Regions from separate parts of the Pelorhabdus rhamnosifermentans genome, predicted to be linked through region 2. Evidence: riboswitches for the same ligand, from Rfam matches in the RefSeq annotation. Region 2 holds a riboswitch; the other holds the start of a gene.
What was found. A riboswitch is a leader RNA that binds a small molecule or an ion and turns the genes downstream of it on or off. The one in region 2 is predicted to bind ZMP and ZTP.

Region 1: linked by a shared signal. The riboswitch ahead of folP (dihydropteroate synthase) and the one ahead of pflB (formate C-acetyltransferase) in region 2 are both predicted to bind ZMP and ZTP.

What each region holds. Positions count from the first base shown of each region.
Region 1 is NZ_JAHGVE010000002.1:146,528-162,654, reverse strand. It holds gene Ga0466249_RS03985 (PTS sugar transporter subunit IIB) at 1-164, opposite strand, end outside; gene celB (PTS cellobiose transporter subunit IIC) at 218-1,483, opposite strand; gene Ga0466249_RS03975 (sigma-54-dependent transcriptional regulator) at 1,588-4,302, opposite strand; gene Ga0466249_RS03970 (alpha/beta hydrolase) at 5,072-5,578, shown strand; gene Ga0466249_RS03965 (nitroreductase family protein) at 5,715-6,386, shown strand; gene Ga0466249_RS03960 (HlyD family secretion protein) at 6,716-7,744, opposite strand; gene Ga0466249_RS03955 (DHA2 family efflux MFS transporter permease subunit) at 7,780-9,339, opposite strand; gene Ga0466249_RS03950 (TetR/AcrR family transcriptional regulator) at 9,403-10,002, opposite strand; gene Ga0466249_RS03945 (hypothetical protein) at 10,233-10,700, shown strand; gene folE (GTP cyclohydrolase I FolE) at 10,854-11,414, opposite strand; partial or broken gene folP (dihydropteroate synthase) at 11,519-12,285, opposite strand; ZMP/ZTP riboswitch at 12,403-12,479, opposite strand; gene Ga0466249_RS03930 (helix-turn-helix domain-containing protein) at 13,162-13,494, shown strand; gene Ga0466249_RS03925 (ClbS/DfsB family four-helix bundle protein) at 13,637-14,152, opposite strand; gene Ga0466249_RS03920 (MATE family efflux transporter) at 14,177-15,514, opposite strand; gene Ga0466249_RS03915 (MerR family transcriptional regulator) at 15,560-16,127, opposite strand, start outside.
Region 2 is NZ_JAHGVE010000004.1:207,323-223,449, reverse strand. It holds gene arsM (arsenite methyltransferase) at 1-368, opposite strand, end outside; gene Ga0466249_RS07175 (permease) at 386-1,333, opposite strand; gene Ga0466249_RS07170 (MarR family winged helix-turn-helix transcriptional regulator) at 1,360-1,803, opposite strand; gene Ga0466249_RS07165 (aminopeptidase) at 2,266-3,225, opposite strand; gene Ga0466249_RS07160 (RidA family protein) at 3,275-3,667, opposite strand; gene Ga0466249_RS07155 (S-layer homology domain-containing protein) at 3,693-5,039, opposite strand; gene Ga0466249_RS07150 (oligopeptide:H+ symporter) at 5,115-6,590, opposite strand; gene Ga0466249_RS07145 (TIGR03905 family TSCPD domain-containing protein) at 6,766-7,014, opposite strand; gene Ga0466249_RS07140 (gamma-glutamyl-gamma-aminobutyrate hydrolase family protein) at 7,055-7,807, opposite strand; gene Ga0466249_RS07135 (L-cysteine desulfidase family protein) at 7,944-9,254, opposite strand; gene Ga0466249_RS07130 (sigma-54 interaction domain-containing protein) at 9,486-11,534, opposite strand; gene pflA (pyruvate formate-lyase-activating protein) at 11,846-12,577, opposite strand; gene pflB (formate C-acetyltransferase) at 12,657-14,882, opposite strand; ZMP/ZTP riboswitch at 14,962-15,041, opposite strand; gene Ga0466249_RS07115 (TVP38/TMEM64 family protein) at 15,120-15,809, opposite strand; gene Ga0466249_RS07110 (hypothetical protein) at 15,892-16,127, opposite strand, start outside.

The DNA of each region.
Region 1 (16,127 bases), on a different contig from region 2:
CCAATCAACACCACATCAAACCGATCAATATAATCCTGTAGTTCATCTATAGAACAGGCAAAAACATGCATCCCCTTCAATCCTCGCCTTTCCCCTTCAGCTACCATCTTGTCTACTAAGAGACTGGTAGACATACCTGATGCACATACTAGTATAATATTCATGTGAATCTCCTTTCTCATGCCTTTATTTAAGAACAACCATGCAGTGTAGAACTTTAGGATCTCGTGCGTTCCACAGCTTGCTCCTCTAACAACTTAGCTTTATCCCACACTTTTAGAAATGGATAATAAACGATAGCAGCCACTGAGAAATTAACGATCTGTAGCACGCTGGCCTTCCAATCACCCGTTACCAAAAAGCCACTAAAAACTGCCGGAGTAGTCCAAGGAACATAGGCGTAGGGTCTGTCTACAAGCCCTGTAGACAGAGCAAAATAAGTAAGCATGACACAAATTATCGGAGCAAAAATAAATGGAATCCACATCATCGGGTTCATGACAATCGGCATACCGAATAAAATGGGTTCATTAATATTAAAAATTCCCGGCCAAATAGCCATCTTTCCTAAAGCCTTCAACTGTTTTGATTTCACCACAGTAACCAATAGCGCCTCTAAGGCCAGCGTAGTCCCTGAGCCCCCAATAAGTACAAAGGACTCTACAAATTGTTGAGAAATAATATTGGGAAGCATTTCTCCAGCTGCTTTTGCCGCAACATTTTGCTGGCTAAGAACCATCCAAATAGGTCTCATAATGCCGTCAATCAATGCTGTTCCATGGATTCCCACACACCACAGCAGCTGCCCGGAAAAGATTGCAATAAACGTTGCATAAATATTCCCACCCAAATTAAGCAGTGACGCAGTAATGACTTGGTTAATCACTTCCTGGATAGACAGGTCGGTCGCATCTAACAGGATACAATTAAGCAACCATACTGTCACAACAATAACAAATCCAGGAATCAAAGCCGCGAAGGACCGAGCCACCGTAGGAGGAACCCCCGCAGGGATTTTAATGACGATATTTTTTTTGAGCATGATCCTCTGTATTTCCACTACCATCATTGCTAAAATAACAGCAACAAACAAGCCCTTGCTGCCCATGAGATCCAGATTAATATTTCCGTTATTAGTAAAAGGCGTAGCAAGTAAAAAAGCCGAAACACTGAACAATCCGGCAGCAAGTGTATCCATCTTATAAGAATTAGCTAGAGAATAAGCAGTAGAAAAAGCGACAAACAGTGCCATTATGTTAAATGTAGCATTGACCACAGTAAGCAAACTGGTGACATAAGGTTCCACCCATTTGGCCAGCCATGGAATAGGAGGAAAAGCCATAATCAAGAAAAAAGACCCTATCAGTAACAAGGGAATCGTAGCAACAATCCCATCCCGTAGTGCTTTCAGGTGACGCTGTTGTCCAATACTCCCCACGATAGGCATAAAATGTTCTTCCAGCCAGCGAACAAACCTGTTCATCTAAAACTCTCCTTTTATTTTATTGATAACTATCGCAAGCACCGTAAAAGCCAGGAAAATTCCTGGAAGGATCATTTCGAGAATCTTCTTTAGCCTGATGTGTATCAAAGATAGTAGATAAGTTTCACCACATTTTCATATTCGTGATCAGCCAAGTTAATATGGAAACTTTCTTCCAGGGCCTGCAAAGAGATTTCCACCACCTTACAGCTTCCGCCATATTGATTTCTATCCAATGGTTCAGTTCGTTTAGAATATTCAATAATTTCACCATGAGTCAATTTCTCAACAACACAGGCTAAATGCATAATTAAACCAATCCCCGCTTCTTCACTAAGCACAAGACTGTGCTTTTTTAATTCTAAGTAAAACGAATTCCATGCCTGCATAAACTGTTTCCCATCTATAGCAAGATTCTCACTAATTACATCCTGCATGAACTGCAATTGTTCCAAAACAAGTTCGTTGGGCAAAGAGTCCATTGCTGTCCCCGAAAGCAGCAGATCCAATTTACCTTCCACTAATTGCTTTGTGGAAATGTACTTCATTGTCTTATCGCGAGGCTTAATACTACTAACCACAGCAATTAGATTTTTTTCCTGACTAACTTTAGTCAGCTTGCGTTCGAAGTCTTCCATGTCACTAATTTCTATAGGGATCACATCCACCTTCCGTCCCTGCTCACATAATAATTTTTCAATCATATTTTTTAGCTTAATGGCAGTTCCTTTACCAGTAATACAAGCCGTCACAATCACACTGTCTTTCAACTGATGACTAAACGTATTCCCGTGCATACGCCCAATATAAGGACTAAGATTGGTCACGGCATAATAGATATCCTCTAAAGACATTTTCATCAATGCTTTGCGCGTCGCTTCCAACACCATCGGTGTACTAACCATTTCTACTGTTTTGATCGGTATCTCTGTGCGTTCATAAATCATATCGCCAAACATCACGAGTGATCCCATATCAACAAGCATGATAATACCATGTCCCTCGTTATGCAATTCAACTAACTTAGTAATCTCCTCCAGGGCAATTTCCGTTCTTTGATCAAGAGGCATATCATAACCCACCACATACTTTTCTCCCAATAATCGATTAGCCACTTCCGCCATCGAGGTAGCTGTACTTGCACCATGCATAGCTACAATCACCCCGACCCGACCGGCTTCTGCCTTCCCTAAATAATCGTCAAATACGAGAAACATTGTAATAAAACCAATTTCAGACAGCGAAGCCTGTACCCCAAAATATTTTTTCATCATCGAACTAAAATAATTGGCGACGGAATATTCACGGGAATATAGCTTTTGTATTTCTGCTAGGTGAGGGTTTAAAATTTCCTTGCCTTCTCGAATACGTTCTAACGTGCTGGAAATATGAATACACATACCAAATAAAATTTTATCGTTATACTGCCGTTCTAATTTTTCTGCGGCATACTGCAAGAATTCCTGTGTAACCTCCACGACCTTTCTGTCCACTATTTTATATAACTCCTCCAAATTACTTTGCCGAAATTTAGACATATACTTCTTGATATAAGTATCCATGTCCAAACTCATAATCAACTGAATATCTTCTTCGCTAAGCCCCTTTGATTTCAGGTTCATCATTTTTTCTTCCAACACTTCATATATATTGTCCGTATGAGTGTCTTCTACAGAAAAGTACGAGTCCTGGGATACCTGAAAAACAATTCCTCTTGTCACTCCAATCTTATCCAGTTCTCCCCGATGCTCTTTATAATTGACAAACCCCTGGCGGATATATTTAGGCAAATCTTCGCTCCGTACTTTAAGCATTTTCTCCTTACTACCTACATAATCTAAAAAAGCCTTCGCACAACTAAGCTTAATATCGCTTTTCAACTGACCAATATTATTAACGCAATCATAAAGTAAAAAAGCTCTTAAGGAATTCTGAGAAATTCCAATGGGGACTTTCAAACACAGGGCTTCCCTTTGAAAAAAGCACTTAATAAGTTCCCAACGTTCGCTCATGGATCGCTCTCTGATAGAAGGCAGCTGGATGATCATAGGAATTCGGCGGGTAAACGTTCTGAGCAGAACAGAATCCGTATTTTCCGTTGTAGCACAGATAATCAGTATTTCAACCTTTTGATGGGCCTCGATTTCACCCATGCTCCGAAATGCCCCTTTATCAATCAAATAAAATAGCATTTCCTGCCCCTCCGGAGGCAAACGATGTACTTCATCCAAAAACAGAATGCCATGATTCGCTTTTTCTACTAAACCGATCCGATCCCGTTCCGCTCCGGTATAACTGCCCTTTTTCACACCAAATAACTGGGCTAACAGAAGTTGCGGATTGTGAGCATAATCCGCGCAGTTAAATTCAATAAACGGCGCGTTGGCCTTCAATCGCCCAATATCCCGAGCATAACGAAAAATAGCCTCAGCAAACATCGATTTACCAACGCCAGTCTCGCCAAGAAGCAAAGTATGCAAACCTAATGGCGGATACATAATAGCTGCTTTAGCTTGTTGAATCGCGTTTTTCAGACTTTTATTCGCACCAATAATATCATCCAATATGGAACACGAAATAATATCATCGGTCTTTCTGATAGGATCATCCACTATTTTATACAAGACGGGCTTGCCTTCTATTTTCTCTAGTCTTCCCGTTTTTACCAAATCATTTAAATCGCCAGAAGCATTTGAACGCTGAATACCTAACCGAGAAGCCACCGCATCAGTGGATATGCCCGTCCTCTGACCTTGCTCTACATACTGCTTCTCGCATAACTCCTTGACCATTTCAAAAACATGCTCAATTCGCTTCATTCGTTGCGCCACCTTTAATAAACTCACTAATTTTCATTTTCAGGTTTTTCATAATTATTACATTTGTCATAAAAGCAAAAAAAACCTGCTTTTGATGAGCGATAAATATGGATCATCAATTCAAAAGAAACTGTCGCATTCACGATATAAATTTATCGCTGGTGACAGCTCTTTTCTTTCTTTTACAATTTCTCAAATTCATATAATGTAATTTGAAACAAAAAGGGCACACAAAAGCAGAGGACCATTTTCCTCAACTTTTTGTGTGCCCTTATACTGTTGTAAATGTGGATATTTCTGAACAATTTCAAGATTAATGAATAACTCCGTCTTGCTATATGTAAAATTTATTAGAAATAAGTCTCGTATAAAAAAACATTTATAATAATTCCATACTATATATAATAAATCGACAATTTAATTTATAAATTGTCAATTTATATAAAGAAAAGTGGAAAAATAGATCTATTTTTGTCAAATTAGTAATTTTTAGGTCAATTGACATTTATTTCATAAGTGATATACTATGAATTGTTTCAACATGTGAATAAGTATAGTAGCTCCTAGCGCTATATACCGTTACAGGCGGTCATGTTCCTATTGAAAGATTAATTGATCTCCAAAAAATTTAATTAGTAAGCTGGTGATTACTATAACAGATATTAACGCTTTATGTATTATCCTTCCCGGCTTTCATATACCAATCGAAAAGTATATGAATCTTAAAAATGAAATGATAAGCAAAGGATTGGAATGCGAGATTCTCGGGATGGAATTGGATGGATGGGTAGGCATTAAAAAAGTCGAACAAGATTTTTATCGTCTCTGTAATCAAAAAGAAAAAATAGTGCTTATTGGTCATTCCGAGGGAGCTTCGTTAGCAATATATTTAGCATCCAAAAGCAATAAAGTTAAAGGATTAGTTGGTCTTTCTTTATCTTTTCTATCCTTTGAGTTGATTAAACAAGGTTTCAAACATGTTATTACAAAATCCCAAGTACGCTATATAAATATTATACGAAACATTTATTTAAAATGGTTATCACTATCTCTACTACAAAAAAAGGCTTTACCCATGCTACTAATTTATGGGAATAGAGATGTGATAATACGAGAACCGGAACGTAAAAATATAATCTCATCAATTAAAACGCCTGTTATCTCCAAAACTATAGCGGGAGGGCACAATTTTATGATTGGAAGGAACGCTAAAAAAGTAGCAAATGATATATATAATTTCATGCAAACTGAAGTTTTTTATGCAAGCATTAGCTAGGTATGTAACAATTCAACTTTATCGCACAAATTTGGCAAGTAAGTGTTGATAGAATTGGGGAGTTCAGCACACCTTAATTTTGAGAAGGTAACACTATAGAAACAAATTTGCGTTAGCGAAAGGAATGATTGTTGACATGATACAAGAGAAGATATTTCAAGAAGATGTTTCAAGATTTTTCTCAAGCAGAAGGAGTGTACGAAAATATCTTAATACAGAAATAGCTTCAGAAGATATAATGAGTATTTTGACAAGTGGAATATGGGCTCCTAGCCCGGGAAATGTACAACCTTGGCGTTTTATTATTATCAATAAGAAAAATTCAATTAATAGGTTAGCATATTTAATAACCGAAAATTTGCACTCTAGAAGGCAGACGGCTGAAGAAAATAATTGTTTTAATAATGTTGCTTTAATTAGAGCTTCTGGTAAGTATGCACTAGCTTTTAAAAGTGCTCCCCTGATCATTGCTTTGGTTGGAAAAAGCTATAAAAAATCGCCAACGGGGAGATTATTTGGTGCATTTTTTCCTGACAAAGATGTTAACACCGTAATACGAGAAGAAATGATTAAATGTGTTAGTATGGCTGCTCAGAATATGCTACTTTGCATAAATTATCTTGGTTTGGGTGGATGTGCTTTAAGTGCACCTATATACTTAGCTGGTCGGAAAATAAGTGAAGAATTACAGATTGGTTTAGAAGAAGAGCTCGTGTTGTTAATTTCAGTCGGTCACTATGAAAAAGGTCAAACTGAAAAACGATTTTCTTCTAGAAAAAAACTTGAGAATGTAGTGAGCTGGCTTTAGCGTAAAAAACAACTTGAATTAAAGAAAGGGTGTCTATCCAGTAGCGTATCAATTTTATAGAGATCAGTTGGATTATACTTTCACCATTAACCAACATGTGATATATAGCACAGTATCCTTGCGATAGCGACATGGCTTTTTTTTTTGCCTCTTTGTTGTTTTCCGATCTTGCGAAAATTCATATACCACTTGAAAATATAAAACAATACGCAATGCTGATATCCTTGCCATTGAAAAGATGACAGTGTCTTAAATTAGCAATAATTAGTTCCTTGATACTACCTGCCTAATCCATCAGTAATTTCAGGGACTAGCGGTTCGTTCAATACTCATTTAATATGAATGTCAACAAGAACCGACATGCCGGGTTTAAGCAACGTTGGTTCCGCATCAAGCGCTCGGATTTTTACCGGTAGCCGCTGGGTCACCTTCGTAAAATTCCCAGAAGAACCATCATCAGAAGGCAATAGAGCAAATTGCGATCCGGTAGCCGCTCCTACCGCTATTACTTCACCGTGAAATGTTCGTCCTGGATACATATCAACCGAAAAATCAACTTTTTGCCCCTCACATACTTTCCCCATATAAGTTTCTTCAACATTAGCCATCACCCAAACATCACCCAAGTCAACTACGCTAAACATCGTTTGCCCAGGAACAACATATTGTCCGGAATTTACAGATTTCAAAGCAACAATGCCAGATATCGGTGCCTTAATCACCGTATAGTCCAACTGCATCTGAGCATTTTTTAAAACCGCTTCCGCTTGCTCAACCTGCGCTGTGGCAACTTGGATATCTTCTGTGCGCGGTCCCTCCGCCAGCAGGCTGTACTTTTGCACAGCAGTATCGTAATGAGCTTTGGCAACTGACAGAGCAGAATACGCCTTGTCGCACTGCTGAGCCGATATAGCACCTTGCTTATTCAAAGTCTCAGCTCGGTCATAATCTTTTTGATCGTTATCCAGTGTAGCCTGCGCTTCTGCCACAGACGACTGTCCTTGCAAAATCTCTTGACTGCGATTACCGGCTTGCAATGCGGCCAATTTTGCCCGCACTGACGACAAATTGGCTTGGGCATTGGCCACTTGGACTTCAAAGTCACTTTTTTCAATAACGGCAATTACTTGTCCCTCTATAACTGAATCGTCTTCATTGACCAACACCTTTTCAATCCGCCCAGATAGTTTAGAACTGACACTGACAATGGTTCCTTTTACCCGGGCATCATCCGTAGAAACAATGCGATTTATCTTGATCCACCACCAGGCAAGACCAACCGTCAAAACAACACCCAACAGTCCAACAAGAAATATAATCTTTTTTTTTGTGATTTTTGATCGTTTTTCTTCTGACATGATTAACACCTCTCTGCTTGGAAAATATTGTAGTTTTACACCCTCGTCTTGGATGGCAACAGCAACGATAGAAAACCCATTCCTAATGCAATAAGCGACATGATAAAAAATACATCCTGAAATGACAACACTGCAGCATTACGAGCTGTCAGTTGCGCAAGAATTAATTTAAATGCGCTGTATTGCTCAGGCCGAGGAAATCCTTCACCGGTAAATACACCCATGGTCGCTTTAGTAATTTGCGCAGCATCCATACCTTGCGCTCCCCAAAGGCTTTGGAGTAATTTATAAATATGATCCTCGGCGTGCATATTAGGATTTATATATTCACTGAGATTCTGCTGGTGAAAAACTTCCCGATTGATCAGCAGCGTTTCGGGAAAGACCACTCCAATGCAGCTTCCTATGTTTTTAAAGAGATTAAACACGCCGGAACCAACTCCCACTTTATCACGGGATAAAATAGAAATAGCCGAAGAACTAAGCGGTGACATCATCAGTCCTAAACCAATTCCCATGATGAGCAGACGAATAAAAAATTCTTTGTGCCCATAATGAGGATTAATAAAACTGAACATATACAGGGAAAGAGCAATGATAATCATTCCAAGAAAAGTCGGGATTCTGTTTCCCAGCAAATCGGACATTTTACCACCAACAGGTGCAAAAATAATAACTGCCGTTGTTAAAGGTAATAACTCAATACCAGCATAAACAGGACTATAGTTAAGAATGTTCTTAAGAAAAAATGGTAATAGGAACATAGCGCAATAGAAAGCCATATAACAAATAAAGTTGAGGATATTAGCAATACTGAACCCAAAATTAACAAATAGAGTCAAATCAACAATGGGGGACTCAACATACTTCTCAACCAGAATAAAAGAAATAAATGAGGAAAACGAAAGATAGAATAGCACTCTGATATACAGCGAATCCCATCCTTCTTTTTGCCCCTGGTTCAGTGTCAATAACAACAGAGCAAGACAAACTGTCAACAAAAAGGCGCCAACATAGTCAATTTTTGTTTTGACACTGGCCTTAGTAGATGGAATCAAAAAAAAGGCCATAAGTAAGCCGATAATAGACAACGGAGTAATCGAGAAAAAAATTGATTGCCAATTAATATGATCGATCAGATATCCGCCTATTGTAGGACCCATGGCACTGCCGGCAGCAGCCATGGCACCCCAAATGCCTAGAGCCTGTCCGCGCTGTTCAACCGGAAATGTAGCAGCAACAATAGCCATGGCGTTAGGTAAGATCATGCTGGCGCCAATTCCTTGGACAACGCGGGACACTATCATGAATGTGGCAGAAGCGGACATTCCACAGAATAGTGATGCAATAGTGAATAATATCAGGCCGATAATATACAGTTTCTTAGCGCCAAACTCATCCCCGAATTTTCCTGTCAACGGTAGTAAAGCTCCATATGGCAGCATATAACTCAACGAAACCCAGACAACGGAATCTAAATTTAAATTTAGCGCCGCCATAATGTTCGGCAAACCAATATTAACACAACTGCTTACATATGCAGTAAGCACCGTTCCCAAACAAACAGTAATCAGTAATAGATATTTTCGAGCCACAAAAAACACCTCGATTATCAGCATCATGTATGTTTGTACTAACTAACATGCATGACAAAAATTTTATCTCGCTATGCCACGAGCAAAAAGTCGGAGACTATCTTCAAATGATTCATTGTCAGCTTGAGAAGGAGGCTCATTTCTAAGTATGACTCTGCTGATAAAAAAACCAAAACAAAGCCACAGTAAGCTACTCGCCTGGATCCCTGAATCTCCTTTCACGACCTTATCACGTCGTTGCATAGTATCGAAATATTCGGTTAAACGTGTGCGGTTCATAAACCGACGCTTATCCACAGTATCATTAATTTCGGGAATGTTGTTCGCCTCATGGAAGATAATCTGGATAATTTTCAGATTATCAAGTAAAAGGCAAAGGTAGGCTTGAGCGATAAGCTGTATATCGTTTTCCAAGTTTCTGCCTAATTTGCCGGAGGTAAAGAGTTCTTCCAAATAAGACGGAGGTTTGGCACAGACTGTCAGCGCCTCCAGCAACAGTTTTTTCTTGCTTTGAAAATGACGGAATACAGTTATCTCACTAACTCCCGCCGCTTCCGCAATTTGTTTAGTCGTAACTTCTTTAAAACCCATTTTAGCAATTAAATCAATCGTCTTAATTATTATTTTTCCTTTGGTATCTAGTTCTGGCTGCAGCATGCTCATCCGAATCTTTCCTTTGCTAAAGTATGTTTGTACTTACTAACATATTTAGTATAGACATTTTTTTCCTTGACGTCAATACGTGGCAGCGGAGTCAAAAATTACACCCTGCCCATAGTACGGCACTAAAAGATAACGCAAAAAATGGGGAAGGATAATCCCTGTTAAATGAAGAAAGGATTAAACGATATAATCCTATCCATTTCATTAAAATATTCGAAAGGAATATATAAATGAAGAAAAAAATTGTCATTGTCTCATTTACTTTCTTGTCTATACTCCTATTCGTTGGATTTATTATAAAGAATAATTACTCATCCCAGACTCTTCCACCAGAACCTATCGTTTCAGAACCAACGACAGAAACAGTTCTTCCCACTTCAACTAACAATATTCAAACCAAAGTAGCAGAACCCGCTTCCGCGCCTGCTGAATCGGTTTCTCAATCGCAGCCTCCAGAAAACACGCTAACCGAGTCGTTGAACATTACGCCTGGTAAAATACCGCCCCCAGATAATCCGCCTCAAAACTTGGCCGATTATAACTATTCGATTAAAAAAGAGGAGAAAAAGAATTTCGAACTTGCACCTGGGGTGACGGTAAGTAAACGGACTGTTCACATTAAATTAGATCATGATAGTGATAATATTATTGATATTCAAAAAAATTCCCCCAATGTAACATGGAAAAGTAAATTTTAACCACTGCATAAAAACCTGAGTCAATATAAACCGACTCAGGTTTTTATGTAAAGGAAAATAGAATTAGTCTACCACCGATGTATGCAATTGTAATATCTTTTACTAAGTCCTCACAATAATTGATGTAATTCCTGCGCAATATAGAGTTATTTTTTAATTGTTGATAAGCGAGAATACCTCAGCTCTGGTCTTATCATCTTTTCTGAATAATCCACGGACTGCTGATGTAACAGTTTTTGAACCTGGCTTTTTTACTCCCCTCATACTCATACATATATGTTCAGCTTCAATAACAACAGCCACTCCTTTCGGATTCAGGCACTCCACAATGATATCCGCAATTTCTCTGGTCAAACGTTCTTGAAGCTGCGGACGCTTAGCCACACTCTCTACTAATCTTGCCAATTTACTCAAACCAGTTATTTTACCATTCGACGGAATATATGCTACATGGGCTTTGCCGAAGAAAGGGACAAAGTGGTGTTCGCACATGGAATAAAACGGGATATCTTTCACTAAGATCATCTCATCATGGTCTTCGTTAAAATGTACCTCAAGGTACTTTCTGGGGTCTTCTTCTAATCCACCAAATATCTCATCATACATCCTCGCTACACGGTCAGGTGTACCTTGAAGTCCTTCCCTTGCAGGATTTTCTCCTATTGCTTCTATGATCATTGCTACTGCTTCGCGAATTTTTCCCTGATCTATCATTGTCGTCTCCTTGTAATCGGGATATTATCATTACTTTTTATGGTTGTCCTGTTAGTAAAAAAAATCCTCTTTAAACATCGAACTAGGATTTATTTTAATTGAACTCAGATTAATGCTTTAATCACTTTTAGTGCATCGTTCAAAGAACGTACATCATGCGTACGAATATAGTCTACACCCATATAACTTAAATAAATTTCTGCTCCTAAAGTAGCTGATCCTCTCTCATTTACTTTGCGATTGGTAATGTTTCCCAAAAAATGATTTTCGAGAAACTCCAACAAGGATTGGTAAATTAAAATATTCCTTCAATTGTTTTATATTTTTTAAAACATAAATTGGAGATTCAGGATTAGCTCCTAAGAAAAATCCCATCCCCGGATCCAAAATCATTCGTTCCAATGGAATACCTGAATCTTGAAGCACTTTAATACGTTCGATAAAAAAAGCGACCATTCCCTTAAATACTTTTTCAGGTTCAGTCTCAATAACTGTAGCCGGACCAAAACGTTGGATGGAATGCATTATAATAAGTTTACAATTAGATGCTGCTAAATCAGAATAAATTTCAGAATGAGGGAATCCTTGAATATCATTTAAATAATGAACATTATTCTTTAAAGAATATTTTTGAACTTCAGGCTTAAAAGTGTCTATCGAAATTGAAATATTTTGCGATAGCAAAGAATTAACGACGGGTTTTAAACGATTAATTTCTTCTTGCGGCTTCACTTTTTTCGTTTCAGTATTACTAGAAGCGGCCCCTAGATCGATGATATCAGCGCCATCTTCCACAAGCTTAAGAGATTTTTCTATAGCTTTGTTTTGCATCGAGATAAAGTCCGCCATCCGAGAAACTGTCCTCAGTAATATTAAAACTCTCCTCCTTTAAATATCATTTATGTATTTATTAATTATCTATTCTGCCATTTTCTTAATCTAAACCTGTCTTTTTATCCAGCATTGCAAAAAAAAGCAGACTATCTGGGTCATTCGCCCAGACGGTCGGCCTTTTCAGTCATACTCCCTTGTGGTCATCCACATCCGTCAGTAATATGACTCTTAAACATTAAATTACACTCAAAATGTCTTTTTGTCAACGTAAAATCAAAATAGCAACCCCAATTTATTTCAGTAGTGGCGGATTCACATAAGAGCTTCTTCGCAAATGATGGAAACCACCAATCAAGAACAAGTCGAATTAATTTGTTTTCCAGAACTGCAGTTATCTTGAAAAAATGGAAAAGTCAAGAAGCAAACTTGTATTGGTACGAGAAATCATCTTCACCAGCTTTGATTATTACATAAAAAACAGTGTGAATCAAAATCATGTAACACGCTATACCAAGAATTGGCGAAGTTGCTGTAAAAAAGGTTAGGCATAATGGCTATTGTAAGCGAATTCATACTTAACTTTGCCAAAATTTTTTTATCACTGTAGCAGCCATGAGTGATTTATTTTCCTTCCTGCGCCGTAAAAAGGAAAAAGCTGAACAAAAAAATCATCAGATATTTCACAATAAAAAGTAGAGTTAAATTGTAATATTTAAAGTCCACATCAAGATTTTTACAACAACGTAATCAAAATCCAATCCAAAGCCTTCGCATCATCCCCTCCAATACCGTTGCCGCCTGGCACTAGTAAAACAATTTTCCAAAACGTAGAATCAATGGCCCAATTGCCGAACTTCAGGTAATCAACAGAAATTTGGTATGTCCCGGGCTTCTTCGGATCAGAAGCCTTCCATTGCCCAATACGACACTTCAACTTTTAGCAGAAAAAACAGGAATATCCCGAAGTAATTTAAACAGATATGAGAAAGATGAGGTTAAGCCGTCAGCTGATTCAATCGTGATTCTCTGTGATCTCTATAACGTATCAACTGATTGGCTATTAAGAGGAATTGAACCTCAAGCACAAAAAGTCGAGGCCATTTCTGACCCCGACTTAAAAGATATGACAGATATATTAAAGAACTTAATGGAAAGCGACGATTCCGATCTACGCGGTTGGACAAAAATACAGTTTAAGACCACATTTAAAGAATACTACGCCACTCACAAGGAAAAAAAGCCGTGATAAGGATATGCGAAAATTCCAAAAAATACGCATGAAAAAACACCTGCTAATGAGAAATAGCAGGTGTTTCTTTATAAAATCATACCGTACCTCATGAAAAATCCTTTTTAATTGCCAATTCTGCGATATTAATACTTTATTCTTATATTGTTTCCGTTAGATTTTTCCACTTTCTAATCTTAGTTCTAAAACTTTTAAATGGCGCAACCGAATTTATATGTACCCATTTCCACATCGGCCAATTTGCGCGTGTTACTGTCCACTTGCGTACATTTGGCGTAAATAGTTCTTCGTCACTCAATTGACCAATCCAGTCACACCACATTTCGATGCTTTCCTTAAACAAATTTCGTAATTCCTTTAGTGAATATCCACTGTATTCAGCATAAAAAGATTGATAAAGCTGCCCCAACTGGTTCCACTTATAGTCGCGGGAAGGAGTAACAACCTCCTTTCCATTCAACTCATCATTTTCCCATCCCATAATAAGATTTAACCAGCCAAGCTGATATACTATCATTTCTTGTGGTGTCTTATCCACTTCTTTAATTCGGATATCTTTTTTTTCTTCTAGAATTTCATCAAATTCTCTATCAAAAAGCTGATAAGTCTTTTTTATAGCATCAATCAACGCAACTTTATTATCGTATTCTTGCACTATCACACCTCAGTTTTATCTATTCTAATTAGGTTGAATTTGATACTTAAAATGTTTATACATCAATGATCCGGATAATATTAACGTTAGCATTTCTGCAACAGGTACAGTTAACCATATGCCTTTTATACCAAATATCTGCGGCAACATAACAATGCCTATACCTATCCATACTATGCCTTTACTTAAAGCAATTAATCCCGAACTCTTGGGTTTACAAATAGCGGTGAAATAACCTGATGAAACGACATTCAATCCATTTACTAGAAATGCGAAGGTATACAGTCTCGCACCATACACAGCAAAGTTGAAAGCTTGTTCATGATTCGCATCTAAAAATATCGCAATTATTTCTCTAGCAAAAATGGATATAACGGAAAACAATCCTACACCGATGATTATTGCCGAAAAACCAGCAAGCTTTAATGCTTTTTTTACACGCTCTATTTTACCGCTACCATAATTATAACTAATGATAGTACCAACGCCATCTGATAATCCAATCAGTATATTATTTCCAATAAAAGACAAGTAGCTAATAGCTGTAAAGGCGGCTACGCCAACTTCACCTACATAATGCATAAGCGTAATATTAAATAGGAATGTTGTAACACCCGTGCCTATCTCCGATAACCCTTCCGATGAGCCATTATAGATAACATTACAAGCTAATGATTTCTTAAAATTTCCTTTAAATAATTTTAAAGTGGTTCTTCCCATTATAAAAGGGAGTATAGTCATAACAAATGCAATACTATAGCCTAAGCCTGCAGCCAAAGCAGCCCCTTTAATTCCTAGTCCGAGTTGTACAATAAATAAATAATTAAACATCATATGGCTTATAACAGCAATAACTAGAGCTAGCATTGAATATACAGGTTTCCCCATTAATTTTAACACATAATCTAAAACAAACATTACCCCTAAAAATGGTAAAAATAAACTTTCATAGCTAATATAAGTTATTACCATTGGCATTAATTGCTCATTTGCCCCCAAAAAAGCAGCTATCTGTTTTGTAAAACCAATCGCTATTACTAAAAATAACAACGATGCTCCTGACATGAAACTAAGCGACGTTTTAAATGTGTCACTCGCCTCTTCTATGTTGCTTTCACCTAATTTTTTACCTATAATACTCTGTGTTCCAATACCTATTACCACACCAACCGCAATCATTAAACTAAAAAAAGGCATAGCAATATTTACACTTGCTAAAGCATTAACTCCAATATAATGGCCAACAAAAAAGCCATCCACAATTGTGTTTAATCCTAAAAATAACATCCCAGAAATCGCAGGAATACTGTATTTTAGAAATAACGTAGCAATCTTTTCTTCACCTAATATTTTTTCATTCATGCTTATCACCCCAATAAGATGATAAACCTTAGAGCTACTCCAAGGTCAATGATTATTAATTGCAATCCAAACTTCATAATAATCAAGACCATCTTTATGAGAGCTTGCCATGTATCTTCCAATCATGGGACCATTTACTTCTCTACCTTCTTCTTTTAAATATTTCAAAGCTTTATTCAATGTATTATTTTCTTGTTCTGAGTAGCTTGTTCCTACTATTGTATATAAGTAATTCACATCATGTAACGATGAAAGTTCCTGTTGTTCTGAGAAGTCCAGCATACACAAATTCTCTTCATCAATACTAATACCCACTTGTGCCGATAAAAAATTCGGATTTTTCAGAAGCTTTTCTTGTGGAACTAACAGCGTATATCGTATGCGGTCAACTATCCAATCCTCTTTTTTATATTTACGAATCATAGTAACTAGATCATCCGCCTGGTTGCCAATAAGTTTGTATTTAAAATCAGGTGCAGAAACAATCAAAAACTCGCCTAATCGCTCTTCACACATTTTATATTGAAAAGCAACTTGGGTAATCATTTTCTTTAGCTTAATTAATTCCTGTATCCTCTTTTCAACGATTCTTTGATTTTGATAAAGTCTATTT
Region 2 (16,127 bases):
TTTTTCTGATTGACTCGGGCGACTTCAAGCATCTCATCGGTCATATCCAAGCCATAGGCTTTTCCCGTTGGTCCGACTCTTCGAGCAGAAAGCAATACATCTAATCCGGCCCCGCTGCCTAAGTCAAGGACTACTTCTCCTGCATACAATGGGCCTAGTGATGTAGGATTGCCACAGCCCAAAGACAGTGCAAGCATATTTTCAGGTAATCCAGCTACCTCATCGGTGTGATACAACCCATCTGTTATTTGTTGTGCAGTCTTACTAGCTAAGTCGCCACAACAACTTTTGGGACTGCTAGAACATGATTTTTCGACAATCAATTTGGCATATCTTTGTTGAACGGTTTCACGAATATCTTGTTTCATCTTTTCTCTCCCCCATTTTAGCTGATTAGATTAAATAGATAACCAGTAAAAATAATGGCAACCGTTAGGATTCCGGCAAAAATAGCAATTAATTTTAGCCTCAGAACTTTGCGTAAAATAATCATTTCAGGAAAGCTAATCGCAGAGACAGCCATCATAAAAGCCAATGCAGTGCCAAGTGGTAATCCCTTTTCTATAAGTGAATAGACAATTGGTACCATCCCGCTAGCACTGTTATAAAGCGGAACCCCGAGCAATACTACCAAAGGAACTGCAAAAATATTATCAGGTCCAGCATACCGGGCAATAAAATCATCCGGCACATAGCCGTGAATCAGGCCGCCTATAGCAATGGCAATAACAATGTAGGGTGCAATATACCGCAGTAATTCGATTGTAAATGCTTTTGCCTGTCCGCACCTTTCTTTAAATGTAAGCTCTTGGATTATGCTATTCTTGCTTTCTTCATAACCTGAATAGTCTTCCAGCAAGTGTTCAAGCCCCAACCTGCCAATAATTATTCCGGCAATAATGGCAATAACCACGCCACTCACCATATAAAGAAGCGCAATTTTCCAGCCAAACAAGCCAAACAGTAAAATCAAGGCCACCTCATTGACCATCGGTGAGGCAATTAAAAACGAAAATGTAACGCCAAGGGGTACGCCTGCTTCTATAAAGCCAATAAATAACGGAACAGCCGAGCAAGAACAAAATGGGGTAATAATACCAATCAGGGCAGCTAATATATTTCCGAAAAAGCTCTGACGTCGACTAAGAAATTTCTTGGTTTTTTCCGGCGGAAAATAAGATCGGATAACTGATATGATAAAAATGGCAACCATAAGCAATACCAGTATTTGCGGTGTATCGGCAACAAAAAAATGAAGTGCAGATCCCAACCGGTCAGCTGATGAAAAGCCTAACCATTGATATACTACTACATCAGAAAAAGGCTCGAACATCAATCATTCCCCCTTTCATCGTATCTCTAGCAACACCTTCTGCCTTTCAATGCTTCGGCTAAAAGCTGCAAGCTTTCTATTACTTGCTCCTGCTTCTCTTCAGATATGGAATCTAGAATTTCGGTAAAATACTTTTCCATGCGCTGCTCAATGTCGTGAAATAATTCTTCACCTTGAGCGGTAAGCCGCAAAGCGACATAACGCCGGTCATTTGAGTCAGGCTCTCGGATGATCAATTCTTTATTTACCAACTGATCTACCGTTCTACTTACAGTGCTTTTATCCAGATTCAGCAATTCTGCTAATTCATTAACAGATATTTGCTGTCGCCTTCCTGTTTCGACAATCGTATTACATTGAGTTAATGTAATACTGCAGCAAGTAGCTTCGCTTCTTTCTAAAACCCCCAGTTTTCGAATAAGTAATCGTGTAGTTTCTCTAAGCCGTTGGCTTGGAGTCGTAAAATTCATGGAATACACCTCCTGGAAACATCTTACCATTATTAATTGCTTTTTGCAACTGTTTCTTTTTGAAATTATTTAAGACGGGTTTTGCCTGCCTATATACCTTAATATAGCAATTATATATAGTTTACTTATTACTATTTCTAATTAACAATAATTATTTTTTTGTTCATTGTAAAATGAAATTGAACTAAAAAAAATGTCCATAGAGATTGTAGCTGTGCAAAGATGGTTTTGCAAAGAACACATTACACAGAAAGGACAAGCGCTATGGACTATCCTCACTCTACCGCAAGTCACTCAAAAAATAAACACCTAACTGCTTTGTCACCAAATAATATAGAAGATAAAAAGTGTAAGTCCCATATATAAAATAATATTCGGAACTTACACTTTTGCTATTTATCATTCTAATCAATTAACAATAATAGTTGTTCTTTCGGTAATACATCTTTTTTCCCGTTTTTTTCAAGAAGTTAAGCATTTACCATCTTTTATTATAACTTGCTCATCAATAATAAGAGTCGGCTTTAAAAGAATTCCATCCAAATGAATCGGCACCTGGACTAACCCACCAAATCCGATATTACTACCAATAGCCAAATGAACAGTCCCCATGACTTTTTCATCCTCTAAAACACGTCCGGACAACGAAGCCTGTGGATTAGTACCAATACCTAATTCGGCAATATTCCTTGCCTCTTTGTCATATTTATCCAAAATAAGCTTAAGTTTTTTCGCGTCCTGCTCGCCCTCAATTTTAGTTACATAACCTTTTTCTACTGTTAATTTGATAGGCTTTTGTAAGATACCGATACTCCCCATACTACCATCAACGACAATTACGCCATTAGCGGTTCCTTCTTTAGGAGCAATATAAGCTTCCCCTGCCGGTAAGTTACCAAAATCACCAGCATCGTGAAGGATACCCGTATCTGGATAACCCGAGCGTTCCTCAATAGATATACTAATATTCGTGCCCTCAGGTGTAAATATATGAACAAGCTTACCATCTGTCAGAACTTTAGCCAATTTTTTGCTCATTCTAGCTATAGCCATATAATCAGCATTCAGTGTGCGTTGCAGCATTTTTTCTGTTATACCTGGTAATGTAGCTATTCTCGCACCATTTTTACTGGCCTGTTTACGAGCAACAGTATGAGTAAAAGAACGAGAAGTGACTCCTAAAACCACATCTGCAGCAAGCATGGCTGCAGCGACAGCAGCAGGTGGTTCTTCACCATTCTCTTTGCGAGCCGTCATTTCCATATATATCGCTTCTACACCGACATCAACTGCTTTTTCCCAAAGTGCTAGACCAATATTACGAAGTTTTTTATCTGCAACTACCAGGACACTTTCCCCCGATTTTACCCCCATACATTGACGAATTGCAATTTCCGCACTCTTCTCTAAACTTTCCATCATTAATAGATCCCCATTTTAATTGATTTTTTTAATGTATAAAACAAACAATCTATTTTACGCTTTTGCTCCCATTGTAGGCTATAGCGTCAATTTCAACCAAAGCGTCTTTAGGCAAACGAGAAATCTCAACACACACACGAGCGGGAGGGTTTTGCTTGAAAAATGTTGCATACATGTCGTTGACCTCCGCGAAATCGCCTAAATCTTTTAAATAAACTGTCGTTTTAATTACACTATCCATGCTTAACCCAGCAGTTTCAAGAATTGCCTTTATATTCTTCAAAGACTGCTTAGTTTGTGCCTTAATATCATCTGGCATAGTCCCGTTGGCAGGCTCAATAGGTAATTGTCCTGATATGAAAAGTAACTTATCTACATAAACTGCCTGCGAATATGGTCCTATCGCTTTTGGTGCTTGATCGCTAACAATAATTTTTTTCAAAGTTTTCACCCCAAATTTTTATAAATTATATTTTATAGATCAATTGAAACTTATAGAAGTGATAATCTTCCTTTGAATTTTGTTGATCAATAATTTTACCATATTCAATTTTCCCCACCATATTATTGCTGAAAGCATATCTATACGCAAAATCAAGAAAATTCCAACCATGGCCATTTGTTCCATCATTTGCATCAACGTGAGCTTGATCATCAAATCCTGTATAACATCCATTAAGTGAGTTCTGTGAGGCATGAAGATACTGAACTGTAAAATTCTGTTTATTTGCTGCATTTAAGGACTGCGCACCATATACTCCTTTGAGGAACCAATATGTACCATCAGTTGCTGCCTCCGTATTTTTGCCATACTCAGCCGCCATCGAAAATACATTATTAAATTGATAGCCTGCATGTCCAAAATAATAGTTCATAAGATTTTTGCTAAGCTGCCAATTTTTAAATTTAGCCCACCCTGTATCCCATTTTAAATTGCCGCTCTTAGATCCAACCGAAGCGGAAGAAATTTCAACATCGTTAAAATCTGCAGCATTTGTAGTTATTCCACTGCCAAAAGTATAACCTATTACACCTTCAGCAAAACGTCCATATTTTATATCAAAATTTAGGCCCTTCCAATTCCAATCCAACTTGGCACCATCATAACTAAAAAATCCGCTATCAACAATAGCATCTTCCGGATCAATTGCAAGTGCTTGACGTCCAATAGTAACTTTCGTAGCGCCAACCTTAGTAGTAGCGAAGAACCGATCAGCCTTCAAAGTATTATCACTATTAACACCGCCGAACTTAGCCGTTACATCTTCGAAAATTTCTTTAGTCGGTGCAGGATTAGCAAGGCGAACATTTAAAGTGGTATTGTTATCAACCTTCGCGCTTAAGTTCAATCGTATTTGCCACTGTTGCTTGGAGTAGTTTTTGTAATTACTATCCGGTTGGGGAACTGATTTGACCTTGTACTGTTCCAATAAGCTGCCGGAAATATTAATATCAGCTAATTTTTTTTCAACCTTACCAAGTCGATTATCTATGCTATTGATTTTATTCATTTCCAAGGCATATTCAGAAGCTAATTTATCAATGAGGGCCTTTTGGGCAATATTCGCTTTTGATTCATTTTTCATAGCTTTGTAAACGATCTCCGCCATTTCGTTACGAGTCATGGTTTGATTGCCACGGAAAGTTTGGTCGTTATAACCATCAATTATTCCTGCTTGACCTAAATATGATATTGCATCATAAGACCATTGTGTTGCTGATACATCTTGAAACGTAGCATCTGCAGCAAAGCTTGTACCAAATACTGAGAAAGCAAAAGCAACAGACAAAATAGCACTCGTTTTCTTTTTCATTAATTTTCCCCCTCAATTTATATTAGTAAATAAAATCTTACTAAGCACCTTGACTATCTCCTGCGATAGAACCCTCTACACTACCTCTTCTTTTTTTTCAATTAAGTGTTTAATTTTAGGCGCAGTAATTAGCATAAGAATAGCAACTATTCCCGCAACTGCCCCAATTTCAAAAAACACATTTGAATAAACCGGCAACGTTTGTAGTGGATCAGTGATACCTTTTGGTGCAGCAGTCAATGAAGCTACCCAACCACCAATAATACCCGCCGCTGAAATACTTAGAAACCATGATCCCATAACAAATCCAACTATTCTTTGAGGTACTAATTTAGCTACCATTGCAAGTCCTAATCCGCTAATTAACAATTCACCCAAACTACTAAAAAAATAATTTGCTACAAGCCAATTTGCCGAAACAATGCCTTGCTCATTTGCGAATTTAGCTCCAAAAGACAGGATTAAAAAACTAAATGAACAACAAACCATGCCTACTGCAAATTTAGTAGCAATAGAAAGATCTCGTCCCTGTTTTCCAAAATGAGTATACATCCAAGCTAAAATTGGACTTAGCAACATGATGAAAAATGGATTTAAAGCTTGGAAGCTTTGTGGATTACCTACAGGAATCCCTAATATCGCATGCTCTACGTTTCTAATTGCAAAGAAATTTAATGACATCGGCATTTGCTGTGAAAGTGTATAAAATACGATTGCTTCAAGTATCAAAATAAAGGCGGCAATCAATCGATTCCGTTCAGTACCATTGCTTTTAAATATTTCCCTAAAGAAAACTCCTACAACCGTTATTCCAACCAATAATAGCAAAAAACGTACCACTTTAATATTTTGCAGCATAAACGTTGAAACAGTAACAGTTATTATAATTCCTACTGCCACCATTAATAGGTTTTTGTACTTTATTGGTTCCAACCCAACTGGAGAATCAAAACCTTTAACTAATTTTCGAAAAGCCAAAAATGAAGCAATTGCAAGAAATACGCCACCGCCACAGACATAAAAACCAAAAGTTGCTCCATATCTTGCTCCTAAGTAAGGAATAGCAATCATGGAAATGAGAAATCCAACATTTATAGCCATGTAATAGATTGTAAATGCGCCATCTATTCTTGGATCATCCTTTGAATATAGTTTTGATAATAAACTTGAAGGATTAGCCTTGAATAACCCATTACCAACAGCTACAATAGCCAAAGCAGCATAGATAAGTGTTATATCGGAGTTAGCAAGTCCCATAATAAAATAGCCCACCATAAGGGTTACAGCACCTAATATTATAGTACGTTGTGTTCCTAAAACCTTATCTCCGATATAACCACCGACAGACATAAAAGCAAACACCAATGCTACAAAAGTACCATAAACCGAAAAGCTTTGGGCATCGGTCATTCCTAAATTTTTAGTAAGAAATAAAGCCAATACTGTGTGTAATCCGCCATAACCAAATCTTTCCCAGATTTCAATAAATGCAATCACATAAAACCCCTTTGGATGTTTACGTACTTCATTGTTCTGCTCTGCTATGTCCATGATTTACCTCCCAAAATTTAATCCTTTTCGACATCGGCTTACAACTGATCGGCACAAGAATCTTCACTAGGTCAGCAGGTAATGCCCTTTAATTTTGAAATCACCTCAATCCAAATTTCTTTTTATCTTCACCCGTCACTCAGCGTTTACTCCTTTTATCTCATACCGAAGAACGTCAAGAATTAATTGCTTTTTCTAAAGCACATGCCAATTGGTCAGCACAAGAAGCTCCGCTTGGCCGACAAGTAATACCTTTCATCTTTGAAATCACCTCTTGAGCGGGCAATCCCTCCAAAAGTCTAGATATAGCTGTAAGATTACCGCGACAGCCTCCAGTAAACTTTACATTTTTTACAACACCGTCCGCAATCTCAAAGGTTATTTCAGTTGAACAAACGCCTTTGGGCTGGTATGTATATAACATTGATTAATCCCCCTCACCTAATTCATTTTCTCTCTTGTAATCATCGCACTGTAGTTTCCGCTGCTGCGACAAACTGTTTAAAAACATTCAACATTTCCGGATATTTTCCAGCCATCATTTCCGGATGCCATTGGATGCCAACAGTAAATACATCGCCTGGTCTCTCGATTCCTTCTATTACTCCATCTTCTGCCCTAGCATTGACTATAAATCCTGACGCAATATCCTTAACGGCCTGATGATGAAAACTATTGGTCAAAATCACTTTTTTATTAAAACTTCTAGACAGGATAGTATCTTGAACTATGTTCACTGTATGTCCAGGAACATACCTTTGTGTTTTCTGAGTATGCTTAATAGATGTGGGCACTTGAAGTACATCCTGATACAAAGTTCCACCAAATGCCACATTCAGAACTTGTGTTCCCCTACATATTCCAAGCATAGGCTTACTCAGGCCAGTAGCTATCTGCGCGGCGGCTAGTTGATGTTCATCTACCTCAGGGAAAATAAACTCCAGTTCTTTGCGAGGTTCTTCATTATAATGCAGCGGATTGATATCATATCCGCCAGTTAGTAATAGACCATTCACAAGTTCAATTTGCTTCCTAATACATTGTTCATCACTGATCACTGGCAATAATATCGGTACGGCTCCTGCCATCATAACTGCCTGAACATAATCATAGTTTACGTAGGCCCTTTCCATTCCCGGAAACATACTACCCTCAGTAATAAGCAAGTTAGTTAAAATTCCAATGATTGGTTTATTGATAATAATCTCTCCCTCCAAGCTTACATCACCTATTTCATCCTTATAGTGACAGTAATCTTAGAAATATGAAATAGACAAAATCGCACATTATTGATAAGAAAATTCAAATGAAATTACAAAATGGTTAAGTCTTTAAACGGTAATTAAAGCCAGATTACCCTACTTTCTTATTTAACATAATCTCCAGGATAATCTTATCTGCTTCCAAAGTTCCTTGATTTCCCAGTTGGCAAAGATTGTCGATAGATCGATCAACATCGGCTTCAATAATCCCGTCAGTAGACTGAATCGAACGTTGTTCCCTGGCCATAACAGCCGATTGGACTGCCGCATTGACACAAGTAGACACTTTCATGGCACAACCCGCCTTGGCACCATCACACAACATGCCAGTTACATTACCTAACATATTTTGTACAGCATATTTCACTTGAATTAAATCGCCGCCCAATAAATAGGTAATGCCACAACTAGCACCTGTTCCGGCGATAGTCGCACCACATAACGCGGATAAACGACCAAATTTAGATTTGATATAAATGGTTATTAAATGACTTAGCGCCACTGCCCGTATCATTTTTTCGTCATCAATTTCTAGTTTTTCTCCGACGGCCACCACGGGTAAAGTGGCGCATAATCCTTGATTTCCGCTGCCTGAATTACTCATCACCGGTAGTGAACAGCCTGCCATCCTAGCATCGGAACCAGCAGCAGTCAGTGCCATTGCCCAAGTTGCGAAATCGTCTGTCAAGATTCCTTTGGCAATACTGTCACGAATGCTTCTTCCCACTTGAAGTCCATACACATTCGCCAATCCCTCCAAGGCTACTCGCTTATTCAATTTGATACTTTCTTTTACTATATCTAATTTTTTCGTATCAACTTCCATAGCAAACTGCCAAACTCTATCCAAATTCAAAAAAAGACTGTCTGTATTAAGCTCATCACAAGCATTATCCTTATGGTCTTCTTTATAAACCGCCTGACCATCAACTTCAATTAATACAACACCAGTATGATGATCAGCAATAACAACCTTCGCATATGATTTTTTCGAGTGAACCACAGCTTCGATATACAGTTTCTTGGAAGTATTGGCCACAGAAGCAGAGATGATTCCTGCTTCTATCATGTCTTGTGCCTGTTTTACGTGATTTTGAGTTATACCAGACAACACTTCTAGCTTTTTATCTGGATTACCAGCCACAATGCCCAAAGCTGTGGCCGCATTTATACCGCAGATAGATGTGCCGGGTATAGTAACAGACATGGCATTTTTTATGATATTGCCACTCATCGCTACTTGTACAGAAAGAATGTCCCCATCCTTAACAAATTGCTTAGCTAAGGCCGCCGCATAGGCAATCGCTATTGGTTCAGTGCAGCCAAGCGCAACCACTAGCTCTTGGTTCAAAATTCCAAAAATCTTTTGTTCTTCTACCGTATTATTCAGTGTACACTTCATAAAACTCCCCCTTCTGCTTTGTATTGATATGTTGTAAATGCAATACTTATCTATTCAGGAATAATTAATTGCAATTTTAATGCCAAATGACAAAATTCTAAAAAATAAAAAAGCGCAAGCTAGAACTTAAGTGCAATAGCTTACGTTTTTTAACGATACAGTCATTTATCATGTAACGTTGTTCATAAATTAAACTTTCAGAATTCTAAATATTGGGCATTTAATAGGTATTTAAACTGGTTGGTTGTTCCTGTTTTTTAACCATTTTAAAAAATATTTCCCCTTTAACGTAATTTCACTGCCTTTTCGTCCAATGCCAGATGTTATAAGTTCACATCCATTTAAAACGTTCAGTACACGCCGAATTTCCCCTTGCGACAAATGTACACCTGTATTATTAAGGAAGTCCTCAATACTTTTACGCCCAGCTCCCATATCTAAAGAATCAAAATCGGCAATAACTTTCAATACTGCCTGGCAATTTTCCAAATCACCCCTAATTGCCAAGACGTTGAAGTCCCGTTCAAAATCTTCCTGAATATCAAAAATATAGCATGGAAGATGGTCCGGTCTCACTATAGTGTCTGTCATAAAAGAAATATAGGCAGCAACATTGTTTAATTCTCGAATATTTCCCGGCCACCCATATTGCATTAAGATATCACAGGTTTCCGGTAGAACGGAAAGATTCTCCCGATGTTTTTGTCTCAAAAAATAATTTAAAAGATATAAAATGTCTTCCTTTCGTTCTCTAAGAGGCGGAACCATAATTGGTAACACGTTTAGACGGTAATAAAGATCTGCCCGGAACTGACTGGAGCGTATTTTTTTACGAAGATCATTGTTTGTGGCCGCAATAACCCGTATATTTATAGTAGTTACACGCTGGGAACCAATGCGCATGACTTGCTGTTCCTGTAAAACCCTTAATAACTTAGCCTGCATTGAATAGGGCATATCACCAATTTCATCTAAGAACATCGTACCATTATTAGCCTGTTCGAATAATCCGGCTTTACCTTCTTTCAATGCTCCTGTAAATGTACCGCCTTCATATCCGAAAAGTTCACTTTCCATAATACTTTCAGGAACTGCGGCACAGTTAAAAGCCATAAATGGCTGCTTTGTACGATGAGATGCATTATGAATAGATTGGGCTAAAAGTTCTTTCCCGGTACCGCTTTCACCTGTAATTAGGATTGTTAGATCAGAACAAGCAGCTTTTCGTGCAAAATCAATACATTGTATCATTTCAGGTGATTTCGTATGGATATCTGAAAAATTGTATCTGGTCAAAAGACCTTTAGCTCGCAACTTTTTCGTTAAAGTTTGCTCTAATTGTTTTATATAAGTAACTTCTTGGAAGATAAAATAGATTCCGGCCATTTCTCCAAAGTATTCAAGATTATGTTTGTTAACAATCAAGGTTCGACCTTTATATTCTACAATTTCATCCCTAATAACATCCTGATTAAGAACATTAATAATGTCCAACGTGAATAAATCATTCAAGTTGACACAAGTAATATCCTTATGAATATCGAACATTTTTTCTAAACTTTTGTTGTAGAGACTGACCATTTTCTCGTTGTTTAACAACAGAATGCCCTCCGGGGACAAATTGATCACTGCTCTCAACTCAGTATTTTTGGTAACCAGCTCTTTATATTGCCTTCTTATACCCGTATCCAAAGATACAATGCTTTCAGAATACTTCAAAAATCGTCTGCTAACTTCATCTTCCGTTATTTCTAACTTATTAATTATTTCGATAAATGTAGATATATCAATATAGCGCTGGCCTATATCAAGGACAGTACCAATATACTCTGGAACACGCCAGTTCTCACCAGGAGTTATAGCAATTTTAATATCACTGTAATCCTCGCCTTCTTTATAAGGAACAAGATTCAAATGGTTAATTCCTAATTGATAAAAGAGAGTAATAGCTTCCAATGTTGTTTCTGAATTATCATTAACTACCAACACTCTAGTATCGGCAGGAATGGAAAAAATCTTGTAAATTTCACTCTCCCTAGTAGTCCTTTGGGCAACAACAATCCGCCGAGCATCAGAAATATGTTTTTTTACTTGCAGCGCCTGACTTTTAATCATTACTAGAACAATATCGTCATCAATCGTTTTTCCCGGCTTCAATTCATCAAAAGAATAGATTTTCACATCAACATAATTAGCGAGAACGGTTTCCAAATTGTCTTTTAAAAAAATCGCCACGGGTGAATTGCGAACATAGGTTACCACGCCGATACTTTTCATCATTCTCACACAATCCCTCTTTATTATTTTAATTCTAAATTCCGTCCAGAATACAAAAAACCTTTTTTATCTTTGCCCTATTTCGCTAATTTTCGACAGACGCCTTTACCAAACAATAGATCCACCAGAACAAGCAAAAAGCAGTATAGATGTCGACAAACACCTACACTGCTCCATATACCTGGGTTACTTATATTACTTTAACAGGGCTTTAATTTCTTCAGTGCCACCTCAGTAACCATGGGCGACGAAATCAGAAAGAAAAAGGTAATAATCTTTTTCTTTTTATGATGAATTTTTATCAGCAATTTGTTTCATTCTACGCCTATAACCTGGATGCCTTGCTCATTTAAAATCGCCTTAGCAATGTTTAAATCTTCAGCATTAGCTTCTCTTATCGAAGTTAATGTATATTTTTTACCGAGCTTTTCCCACTTTTCTAATCCCAATGTATGATAAGCTAAGAGCTCTACAGATGCACTGCCTGGCAAGGACTTCACTAATTCTGCTAATTGGTTCATATCTGAAGTCGCATTATTTACATCAGGAATAATGACATAACGAATAATCAGCGGTAGCTGACTTTCGGCTGCATAACGAAGATTGGCTAAGATCGCATCGTTTGACAGGACAGTTAATGTTTGATGTTTCACCGGTTCAACAGCTTTAATACTAAATTGAATGGTATCTGTATAAGGTAAAACCATCTTTAGATTTTCTAAAGGTGCGCAACCCGAGGTATCAATGAGAGTATGAATTTTTCGCGCATGGCAATTTTTGAATAATTCAGTTACAAATTCGGCTTGCATCAATGGCTCTCCACCACTTACCGTAATACCGCCTCCAGAGCGCTCATAAAAGTTTCGGTATTTTTCTACATCAGCCAGAACAGTTTCTACTGTAATCGTTTGGTTTCCTTGCTCCCATGTATCCGGATTATGACAAAAAGAACAGTGCATAGGACAGCCGCTTAAAAATAGTACATAGCGAATGCCTGGACCATCAACTGTCCCAAATGTTTCAATGGAATGAAAATATCCCTTCATTTTATCTAACCCCTCACCGATACATATTTAACCATTCGGAAATTTTAGTGGAAATTCTGTTGATTGTGTAGAGTAGATATTACATAGCCTGATAAAAAGTTCTACTAATTACTTCGCGTTGATGCTCAGGACTTAACTTTACAAAATTTACAGCATAACCTGACACACGAATCGTTAGTTGGGGATATTTTTCCGGGTGAATCATGGCATCTTCTAAAACTTCTCGATCAAGAACATTCACATTAATATGATGGCCTTGCTGCATAGCATAACCGTCAAGTACAGCAGCAAGATTATCTACCCTATTTGTCGAACTTTTTCCAAGTGCTCCTGGAACCGCTGAAAAAGTATAGGAAATACCATCACGACAATCTTCATAAGATATTTTGGCCACAGAATTCATGGCAGCCAAGGCTCCCCGCGCATCACGTCCATGCATGGGATTTGCACCTGGTGCAAAAGGTTGTCCACTTTGACGTCCATCAGGAGTAGAACCGGTTTTTTTACCATACATAACGTTTGAAGTAATTGTGAGCACAGACAAGGTATGTCTGGCATTCCGATAAGCGGGATGTTGTTTTAAGTTGTGAGAGAATTCAGCTGTAATTTCTTTAACAAAGCGATCTACTCTGTCATCATCGTTGCCAAAACAAGGAAAGTCGCCAGTAATTTTAAAATCAACAGCAATGCCTTGTTCATTTCGCACAGGCTGTACCTTAGCATAACGAATGGCACTTAACGAATCCGCTGCAACAGATAATCCAGCAACCCCAAAAGCCATGAGTCGTTCTACGTCTGTATCATGCAAGGCAAGCTGTGACCGTTCATAAGCATACTTATCATGCATGAAATGGATGACATTCATTGTATTGACATATAATCCAGCCAACCATTCTAAAACGATGGAATAATTTTTTCTTACCTTATCATAATCAAGGTATTCGTCCTGAAGGACAGGGAGCACGGGCCCGACTTGGTCACCTTTTTTCTCATCGCGGCCACCATTAATGGCAAGCAATAAGGCCTTAGCCAAATTCGTTCTGGCACCAAAGAACTGCATCTGTTTGCCTACTTTCATTGCTGATACACAGCAGGCAATAGCATAATCATCACCATAGTCCATACGCATAATATCATCATTTTCATATTGAATAGCACTTGTATCGACAGACACTTTAGCACAAAACTTTTTAAAGGCGGCAGGTAACTTTGTTGACCACAATACAGTCAGATTCGGTTCAGGCGCTGGACCTAAATTATATAAAGTATTTAAAATACGATAAGACGTACGTGTCACTAAGGTTCGTCCATCTTCCCCCATACCGCCAATAGCTTCTGTCACCCAGAGCGGATCACCAGCAAATAATTCATTATATTCTGGTGTACGCAAATGACGTGCAAGACGCAATTTTATTACTAATTGATCAATCAGTTCTTGTGCTTCTTCTTCTGTTAATACCCCTTGTGCCAAATCACGCTCAATATATATGTCAAGAAAAGTTGATACACGACCTAATGACATGGCAGCGCCATTTTGTTCCTTAATTGCCGCCAAATAACCAAAGTAAACCCATTGAACAGCTTGCTGCGCATTTACAGCAGGTTGCGTAATATCAAATCCATAACTTTGGGCCATGAGTGACATATCCTGTAATCCAGCAATTTGAGCCATAATTTCTTCGCGCAACTGGATCGCTTCTTGCACCATAGCTCGGCCTTCCATATTTTTCAAGTCAGTTCGTTTTTCAACAATAAGCCGCTCAATTCCATATAAAGCGATACGACGATAATCACCAATAATGCGTCCGCGGCCATAGGCATCAGGCAACCCCGTAATAATGCCTAATTTGCGCACATGTTTCATTTCATCTGTATAAACATCAAAAACAGCTGTATTGTGTGTTTTGCAATGATGATGATAAAGTTCACTAATTTCGGGATTTAACTTATAACCATAAGCCTCGCAGGCTTGTTCTGCCATGCGAATGCCACCATTGACAATGACACTGCGTTTCAACGGTGCATCGGTTTGCAAACCAACGATACTTTCCAGTTTTCTGTCAATATATCCTGGCTTATGTGAAGTAATTGTTGAAACAGTCTGATAATCAACATCAAGTACACCGTTTTTATTCCGTTCCTGATCTAATAAATCACAGCATTCTTTCCATAGTGCACTCGTCTTTATGGTGGGACCACTTAAAAAATTGTCTTCACCACTGTAGGGTTGATAATTATTCTGAATAAAATCACGAACATCAATTTTCTCATTCCAAATTCCTTTAACAAAACCTTTCCATGCCATTATTGCATGACCTCCTCAATTGAATAATTGAATTAACATTGAAGATTGCAACAAAAAGACCCTCTGAAACAAGATCTTGCAATCTCGCCCAGACGGTCGGCATTTCAAGAATGTAGTTCACGTGGTAATCTCCACTATCCGTCAGTTCTACATCCCATTTAATTTTATTTTCATGTCATTATTATATGTTAATAATCTTTATTCGTCAACAAGTAAAAATTGTTATGTAGTCATCCATTATTGCTGCTTTTTCTTTCTCGCTAAAAAATAATATAAAGCGATGGATAAAAAGATGAGGAGTGTAAGCCTCATAACATGATCCTGATAAGATAACAAATCATGACCTAAAGTGACTTCAATCCAGGCAGATGGTAATTTTCCAATAAATGTAGCTAGGGCATAATCAGCAAGGGTAATACTACTTACAGCACCAAGAGCCGTAATAAGACCGGATGGTACATAGGGAATACACCGCGCCACAAGCATAACGCGAAATCCTTGCTTGCCACTAAATTCATCAATTCGTTTCAAGGCATTACTGCGAATAATCACACTATGAGCAACATCATGAAAAAAATATCGCATCAAAATAAAGCTTAAAATGACACCCACTGATTCAGCTAACCACGAAATAATCGTTCCTTCTACTACACCAAAAATCACACCATTAGCAGCTAAGATGAAAATATTTGGCAGTACAGCGACAGTGTTAATAAAAACGATAAGTAAGAAACTAACAATCATGGAATACGGTCCATAAGATCGGATGAAGTGAACACTGCCCCTCACATCACCATGTAGAAGTAAAACATACATCTTTTGAAAAAAAGCAGGATATACCCTAAAGCTAATCCAGACAAGGATAACAAATACAGTAAGTATAATCAATCGAAATACTTTTTGATTAGTATGCTTAGCAAAATTCATCGATAGTTCCTCCTAACCTATTGTAAACCTTGTCATAAACAAAAGAGCAACACCTTACTGTTGCTCTTTTGTTTCTCCAGCCTTATTGCTTTATAGATTCATTTTTCGCCTTTCTTGCTTGCTGACGTGATATTCTTTCCATGTATTTCATGTCTTGCAAGACCAAGCGATTAATGGAATCATATTTGGCAACAATAGCACGGGTTAATTCCTGTTCATCCTGATAATCCCACTCAGAATTACTCTTCTCTAAGGCCAACATCGTAATATCATGAACTCGAATGGCCTTAACAATACTTTTCATATCAAACATCGACA